DNA from 2 places in the Brevibacillus sp. GCM10020057 genome. Region 2 is predicted to be linked to the other one. Evidence: riboswitches for the same ligand, from Rfam matches in the RefSeq annotation. Region 2 holds a riboswitch; the other holds the start of a gene.
The links. Region 2 has a riboswitch for cyclic di-GMP ahead of ACFSO0_RS05170 (methyl-accepting chemotaxis protein). Riboswitches for the same ligand answer to the same signal wherever they lie in the genome.
Positions count from the first base shown of each region.

Region 1: another riboswitch for cyclic di-GMP. It lies ahead of ACFSO0_RS19655 (GGDEF domain-containing protein); the one in region 2 lies ahead of ACFSO0_RS05170 (methyl-accepting chemotaxis protein).

Region 1 is NZ_JBHUJW010000044.1:58,306-62,682, reverse strand. Features, by position in the region: gene ACFSO0_RS19660 (SpoVR family protein) at 1-1,212, opposite strand, end outside; cyclic di-GMP riboswitch class II at 1,387-1,470, shown strand; gene ACFSO0_RS19655 (GGDEF domain-containing protein) at 1,555-2,652, shown strand; gene ACFSO0_RS19650 (bifunctional diguanylate cyclase/phosphodiesterase) at 2,828-4,377, shown strand, end outside.
Region 2 is NZ_JBHUJW010000018.1:33,394-37,770, reverse strand. Features, by position in the region: gene ACFSO0_RS05180 (argininosuccinate synthase) at 1-390, shown strand, start outside; gene argH (argininosuccinate lyase) at 387-1,832, shown strand; cyclic di-GMP riboswitch class I at 2,063-2,147, shown strand; gene ACFSO0_RS05170 (methyl-accepting chemotaxis protein) at 2,270-4,377, shown strand, end outside.

The DNA of each region.
Region 1 (4,377 bases), on a different contig from region 2:
GTACGGGAAGCCGCCGTTGACCCGTGCACCCGCCAAGCCGTCCCGCACCTGCTCCCATTGTTTATCCGTGACGACCCAATCATTGCCCTGCTTGCCGAACATGTACAGATCCAGGTCGTTCACCAGTTCCTTCGTCAGAAAGTTGCTGATGAAGCTGATGTCCGATTCCAGCTCGCGCACCTCGAAAATTTTTGCGCGTCCCTCCCCGGGCTTGCGGCCGAATCGCTCCTGCTCCTCCTTGGTCGGATGATCCCAGCGCCGTTCGATGTCCTCAAAAATTTTCAGCCCCAAATGATACGGGTTGATGCTCGTTGCAGACGGCTGGATGACAGAGGAATGCAGCTTGGCGAAATCGATGGTCTCTGCCTCCGTCAGTTCCATTTCCCGCAGGATGCGCATGTGCCAGTAGGTCGCCCAGCCTTCGTTCATGATCTTCGTCTCCAGCTGCGGCCAGAAGTAGAGCATCTCGTCGCGGATGATCGTCAGCACGTCCCGCTGCCAATCCTCCAGGACGGTGCTGTACTCCATGATGAACAGCAGCAGGTCTTTTTCCGGCTCGGGCGGGAATTTGCGCACTGGCTTTGCCGGCTCGCTCTCGGCTTGCTTTTCCTGGCCGTCCAGCCCCCACAGATCGTCGTACGGCGAGTGGCGTTCCGGTTTGCTTCTTTTCGCAGGCTCCTCCGGTTCGCGTTTCCAGCGCAGCTTGGGTCGCAGCAGGCTCGGGTCGATGTGCTCCTGAATCGCCAGGCACGCATCGAGGAAATTTTCCACTGCTTCCTTGCCGTATTCGATCTCGTACTGGCGGATGCGCTCGGAGCTGGCTGCCATGCTCTCGACCATGTCCCGGTTCGTGTTGGAAAAGCGCATGTTGTTTTTGAAAAAATCGCAGTGGGCGAGCACGTGTGCCACGATCAGCTTGTTTTGGATCAGCGAGTTGCCGTCCAGCAAAAAGGCGTAGCACGGATTCGAGTTGATGACCAATTCGTAGATTTTGCTCAAATTCAGATCGTACGACAGCTTCATCCGGTAGAACGATTTGCCGAAGCTCCAGTGCGAAAACCGCGTCGGCATGCCGTAAGCTCCAAACGTATAGATAATATCCGCCGGGCAGATTTCGTAGCGCATCGGGTAAAAATCAAGGCCGAACCCCTTGGCAATCTCGGTTATTTCATCAATGGACCGCTCCAGCTCTTTGCGTTCTTCGTTGGTCAATGCCCTTCCCCTCCCATTTGCCAAAGCCTACTTTTATATATATGGGGAAAGCCGGCAAAAGACGACGGCACTGCCGAAAAGATATCAGGTGATTCATCATAGACGATCTGCGGAAATGTGGCTATAATGTCATTAATTACGCTATTTTAACCATTTACAACTTGCAAACAATCATAACCTTGTGGAAGCGATGAACACCCATTCACATCTGGGCACTTGAATGGCTGGGAGCGAGTAGTGCAACCGACCCTGTTTTTGAATGTAGATAAGGTCGGTTTTTTTATGGGCAATTTTGGCGATTCTGGAGCCAAAATCAAACCTTGTCAGGAAGGAGGGGGGATGATGAATGCGGTGATTCAGTCCATACTTTCCAATGTGGCGATTATTTTTTTCATGCACGCTTGCTTGGTGGAATTGGTGAAAAATGAGGGCAAGCTCTCTCCCTCCTTCGTTCGCATCGGAAGGATTCTCGTGGTATCGCTCGCCGTCATCAGCATGTTTTATTTGCCCATCCAGTACGGGGAGTACCGCTTCGATCTGCGGCTGATTCCGTTGGTGGTTATGGCCGTGCTTTTGGGATGGAAAGCGGTTATCCCGACATTGCTTATCACCAGTCTTTGGCGCCTGAGCCTGGGGGGTGAAGGTTCCTTTCCCGGGATCATTTTCGGAATGGTTCTCCCGGTTCTCGCCGCTTTGCTCTACAAATCGATCCGCCAATCACCAAAGCTGCATCTCCCATCCTTGATCGTTCTCACTTGCGTTGCCTGGTTCATCTCGGATGTGCCCATCATTTTCTGGGTCCCGGATGGCTTTATGGTTTTCAAGCAGCTCATGGCAATCCGGCTCACTACTTGCGTGACAACAGCCTTGATTCTCTACGTGTTAATCGGCCGGGCGGAACGGGAACTGCAGGTGAAGCAAACGCTTCAATATTACGCTGACCACGACCCGTTGACAGGCTTGTACAACATTCGTTCCTTCCATAAGGCTGTCAACTCGTATCCTCATACAAACAAGCGGAAGTATATCATCATGATCGATATTGATTACTTCAAAGCGATTAATGACACCTATGGACATGTCGCAGGCGATTTCGTCCTGAAAGGGGTCTCCAGCCTGATCGTCACGGAAGTCGCTCACGCCCTGGGACCAGAGCATGCCACGATTGGAAGGTACGGCGGGGAAGAGTTCATTCTCTTTCTGGCCGTCGATGAGAAAGAGACGATGATCTCCCTGGTGGATGCCATTCGACAGAAAATCGGCAGCGCCTCCTTTTATACGGAGAAGCGAACCCATTTGATGAAAGTAACCGTCTCTATCGGCGTTTCGCAATTGCACGATGGCAACATGCTGCAACAAGCGATTGAACAGGCCGACAAGTCCCTTTATGATTCAAAAAACAACGGGAGGAACCAGACACACTATGCTGAAGGCATCTGATTTCACAGGACATTCGGGATTGGAATGGAAAGGGGGAACTCAACGCGATCCGAACTGCAGAAAAACGTTTTTCCTTCAAAATCGATGGGTCATCGTATTTTCTCTGTCCTTTTTGGTCGCTCTTTTCCTTCTCCAAAAGGAGTGGCATGGATTTGGCGGAACCGATGACTTTGTGATGGTTCACTTGATCATAGAGCTGCTGGTTACTACCTCATCCCTGGCAGTAGCCATTTCGGCATGGATATTTTCTCCCCATGTCTTGTCCCAAAAACGGCTTTGGATTGGAGCGCTTTTCGGTTCCGTAGGTGTCCTGGAGCTGCTGCACGCCATCACCTTTCCAGGAATGCCTCACTTTTTGTCGGAAAGCTCCGCTTATAAGGCAACGTGGTTTTACATGATCGCCCGGCTCACGCAGGCAGTCGGGATGTTTGTTTTTGTCGCGGCAAATGAAAAACAGGCCCGCCCCCATCACCGATGGATCGCCTACTCCCTCTGCCTGGCGTATTCGCTCATCTGGATGGTGATCATATACGCCCCTGACAAGCTGTTGCCCGAGCTCGTCGTGGAAGGAGCAGGCACAACTGCAGTCAAGAACTCGTTGCAGTATGTGGCGATTGCCATTCAGACTTTATGCCTGTTTTTTTGCATCAAGTCCTTTTGTACGGCTCCTGCACTGAACCTGATGCTGCTGGTCGCCTCTGTGTATCTGATCGTCAGCGACATCATCTTTACGGCTTATCCGAATGTGTATGACTTCGCCAATCTGTCCGGACATCTCTTTCAGCTGGCGGCCTTTGCCTTTCTGCTCCATGCCCTTCATCACATCTCCGTGAAGGAGCCTTTCCAAAAGCTGAAAAAAGATCAGGAGTACATCACCTTCATGGCCTACCATGACGAGTTGACCGGTCTTACGAATTCGCGCTATTTTACGGAAAAGCTGACAGAAGCCCTGTCCCGGAACAAACAGGAGAAAATTGCCGTCCTCCTGCTCGATATTGACCGGTTCAGTGCCATCAATGAATCTTTGGGGATGTCCTTCGGGGATTTGGTCCTCCAATCCGTAGCACAGCGCATTCGCGCATCCTTGCCGGAAGGGGTCGTCCTCAGCCGCATGAGAAGCGATGAATTTACGCTGTTCTTCACTTCTCCCACGGCTGATGAAGAAGCAGTCGACGCCTGTTGCCGGATTCAGGAAGCCATGAAGGAGCCCTTTCAAATCCAGCATCTCCTGTTCAACCTTACCGTCAGCGTCGGGATGGCCGTCTATCCGGACGACGGGCAGGGCACAAACGATCTGATCAAGTACGCCCAGATCGCCAAAAATGAAGCACAGCGAGAGGTCAAGCGCTTCAAGCGTTTCCATCCCTCCATGGACAAGCAGCTTCTGGACCGCCTGGTTCTTGAGCAAGATCTGCATAAAGCCTTGGCCCAGAATGAGTTTCTCGTCGTGTACCAACCGCAGATCGATATTCAGACGGGCAAAGTAATTTCCTTAGAGGCGTTGATTCGCTGGGACCATCCTGTCCGTGGCCGAATATCCCCGATGCAGTTCATCCCCCTCGCCGAAGAGACCGGGTTAATTGTGCCGATCGGGGAATGGGTGCTGAAAACGGCTTGCGCGCAGCTGAAGCAATGGCATGACATGGGATTTTCGTCTCTTAGCGTTTCCATCAACCTTTCCATGCGCCAATTTTTCCAACAGGATTTGGTGGACATGATCGACCG
Region 2 (4,377 bases):
ACCCAGCCTCGTGAAGTAGCGTCTTTCAAACCGATCGTGGAACAAAAAATGGCGCAAGTGATTTACGAGGGGCTTTGGTACTCGCCAATCCGCAATGCGGTTCAAGCCTTCATCGAAGAAACGCAAAAACACGTAACCGGCGTCGTGCGCGTAAAACTGCACAAAGGCCATGCGATCGTAGTGGGACGCAAATCTGCTTCCTCCCTGTACAGCCATGAGCTGGCTACGTACAACGCAGGCGACCAGTTCGACCACAAAGCGGCGCTCGGCTTCATCAAGCTGTGGGGACTGCCGACCAAAGTTTACGCGCAAGTAAACGAAGGTGTCTTGCATGAGAACATGAAGACAGACATCAAGATTTTGGACGAAAAGGATGCGATCAAGCAATGAAACTCTGGGGAGGACGCTTCACGAAGCCGACGAATCAGCTCGTAGAAGAGTATACTGCTTCTATCTCTTTCGACCAGAAGATGTGGCGTCAGGACATCGTCGGCAGCCTGGCTCATGTTGCCATGCTGGGCAAGTGCGGTATCCTGCCGATGGAGGAAGTCAGACAGATCATTGCTGGTCTGAAAAAAGTGAAAGAAAAGATCGAGCGCGGGCAGGCCGAGTTTCTCGTCGCCCACGAAGATGTCCATATGAATATCGAAAAAATGCTGATCGAGGAAATCGGTCCGGTGGGGGGCAAACTCCACACGGGCCGCAGCCGCAACGACCAGGTCGCCCTCGACATGCATCTGTACCTGCGGGAAAAGCTGATGGAAATCATCCAGCTGGCGATGTATCTCCAGGAAGCGATGGTCGAGCAGGCCAGCCAGCATCTGGATACCGTCATGCCGGGCTATACCCATCTGCAGCGCGCGCAGCCGGTCCTGTTCGGCTACCACCTGATGGCGTATGCGTCCATGCTGCAGCGTGACATCGAGCGCATGACCGAGACGTGGAAGCGCGTCAATGTCCTGCCGCTGGGAGCGGGTGCGCTGGCCGGGACGACATTCCCGATCGACCGGGCGTTCGTGGCGGAGCTGCTGCAATTCGACGGGATTTATCAAAACAGCATGGACGCTGTCAGCGACCGCGACTTCATCGTCGAGTTTTTGGCGGATGCGTCCCTTTTGATGACCCACCTCTCCCGTCTGTGCGAAGAACTGGTCATCTGGAGCAGCCAGGAGTTTTCCTTCGTGGAGCTGGACGATGCGTTCTGCACGGGCTCCAGCATCATGCCGCAAAAGAAAAACCCGGATGTCGCCGAGCTGGTGCGCGGAAAAACAGGCCGCGTCTACGGCAATCTCCTTGGCCTGTTGACGGTGCTCAAAGGCTTGCCGCTGGCGTACAACAAAGACATGCAGGAAGACAAGGAAGGCATGTTTGATACCGTAGCGACCATTCATGGCGCGCTGGCTCTTTTGACGCCGATGATCCAGACGATGCAGGTCAAAACCGAGCGGATGCGCCAGGCGGTGACCAACGACTTCTCGAATGCGACAGACCTGGCTGACTACCTCGTGCGCAAAAACATGCCGTTCCGTCAGGCGCATGAAGTGGTAGGCAGGACAGTTCTGTACTGCATCGAGCACCAAAAGTACTTGCTCGACCTGTCGCTGGAGGAGCTGCAGAGCTTTTCCGATGTGATCGGCGAGGATGTGTACGAAGCACTCGCGGTCGAGACTGTGGTCAATGCCCGCAACGTGCTCGGCGGTACTGCCCGCAATCAGGTCGAGGCGCAGATCGAGTGGTATCGCAAAAAGCTGTTGGAAACTCATGCGTGGGTGGACGAAAACAGCCAAAAGGTCATGATCGAGTCTTTGATTGACGTCGGTTCTCCGGCGTAGTTTAGCCACCCTGTCATAAATGAACAAGCGGTGAGGCAATTTGCCTGACCGCTTGTTCAATGTGCACCTCTCTTCCTGAGCTTCCTGAAAATCGACAAAAGGAGAAAATAAGGGACTATGGGAATGGAGAAAGAGGACTCGAATCGTGAAAAAATAAGTCGAATTATAGGGATTATTGACTATAGTCTCTCTTTGTTATACGATGATCTCAATTCCAGTATTTATGAATTTAATATGATAGGCAAACTTATCGAAAGGTAAGGACGCAAAGCTACGGGTCTAAAGTTGTTAAACTATGATCGCCGGGTTGCCGTGACATATTTCTATTGGACAGATAGAACTATTCGGATACCCGAATAGTTTTTTTTGGAGCTCCCGATTTTCAAAATTTGACAAAACACAGATACGTAGCTGAGATCAAACAAGGAGGAGTTCAGATGAAACGGTTGAGAGAAAAGTTTCGCAGTCTCCAAATCAGGTTTTTGGGATTATTTGTGGTCATCCTGGTTGTTCAACTTGTTTTTTCAATGTTTATGATCAACAGTTTCAAAAAGGTCATACAGCAGGACGAAGTAACCAAATCAAAAAACTTCCTGGAAAGCAAGACGGATTTGATTGGATCAGAGTTTGGCAAAATTGGACTGGTAGGAAAGCTGGCAAGCTCGACATTTGAACAAAGATTGCAAGAAATGAACGGGATTTCCGATGAATTGCTTGAGAGCGCTTTTCAACAGAAATATTTGATGGCAAATGGCTTGTACGGTCTGGATGATTATGTGGCGAAAACAAAGCTTGATATTGGGAACGCCCGCATCGATAAAGGACCAATCACCCTCGAACAGAAGAAAATCATCATGGCGTCGGAATCATTTGATGGGCTGTTTGCCACCATCAAGAAAACCATTCCTGAATCCCAATGGTACTATTTTACGACAGAAGGCAATTTCCAAAAAATTTATCCTTTTGTAGATAACAAAGAGGGGAAATACGTCACCAGCAAGTCGAGAGAAAACGCATTCTACACGATCGCCCGTCCTGAAAACAACCCCGGTAAAGAGGTCGTTTGGACTGAGCCATACAAGGATGACCTCGGCAGCGGCATGATGGTGACAGCATCCATCCCGATTTATGCGCAAGATAAGTTCTACGGAGTATTTTCCGTCGATATTTCGCTGAGTGGCATCGAAAAAGTAGCAAGCTCGTTCACGAGAGAAGATGGATCGCATGCAATCGTAGTAGATTCCGGCAAGAATATTTTGACTGGCGCAACTAATCCTGCAGAAAAAGACAAGCAGAGTACGCTGGAAACAGATATTAAGGACCCGGAAGCCAAAGCCTGGATGGAAAAGGTTATCAGCGAAAAGAAAGATTCGGATCTGTTCCATGATTCCGTGGACTACATTCTGGCGAAGAAGATCGCTTCTACGGGCTGGTATATCTTCATGTATATCCCGACCGACACCATTGAACATGCAGCAAATGAATCGACGATGCTTGTGATTTGGGTCATTGCTTTCTTTATCGTAGGTATCCTCGTCATCCTGGTTTATATGTCCAAACGCCTGAAGGCACTGCGTGTGGTGCGCGACCGCTTGGGCATCATTGCTTCTGGCGGTGGAGACTTGACCGGACGTATTCATGTTTCCGGTAGCGATGAAATTCGCCAGTTGGCTGACATGTTCAACGATTATCTGGATCAGTTGGAAAGTATGATTGCGAATATTAAACGCGCAGCTTCTTCTGTCGTTTCCTATTCCAACCAACTGGAAGAAAATATCCAGACCAGCTCCAATTACATAAACGGTATCAACCAAAAGAGTCATGATGTTCTCAATGAGTCTACAAATATTTCGGCCGTTACCGAAGAATTGAGCGCAGCTGTGGAAGAGATCGCGGCTACGACGAGAGACAACCTGTCTACTCTGGACAAACTCGTAAATGAAGTGATGCAAATCAAGACACTGTCTGAGAACTCTGAAGGTGTTGCCAATAAAGCGTTGAGTGGCATGGAAAACATCGAGAGCGAAGTGACAAAATCTGTAGACATCACAAAACAGCTGGAAGAAAGCATGAAACGCATTCGCGAAATTGTGACCACGATGACAGATATCAGCTCACAAACCAACCTGCTCGCTTTGAACGCCTCCATTGAGGCAGCGCGTGCAGGTGAAGCAGGGAAAGGGTTCTCCGTGGTTGCAGAAGAGGTGCGGAAGCTCGCGGAAGAGTCGAAGAAAAGCTCTGACAACATCAATGAGATTATTGGCGAGCTGCAATCGTCTCTGCGTGAAACCATTGAGGCTTTGACGAATCAGAGCGATATTATCATGCAGGAGAAGCAAAACGTTCTGTCTCTGATCAAACATATGTCCGAGATCAAAGGTTCGATTGAGACTTCTTCGGAACAGATCAACACGTTCCAAACCAACGCCGATGCACAGGCCGACGGAACAGACTCTTCTTCCGAAAATCTGGGACAAGTGGCCGAGAGCCTTACCGAAGTGACAACGGCATTGGCTAACATTAACGAGAACATCCAGAATCAGAC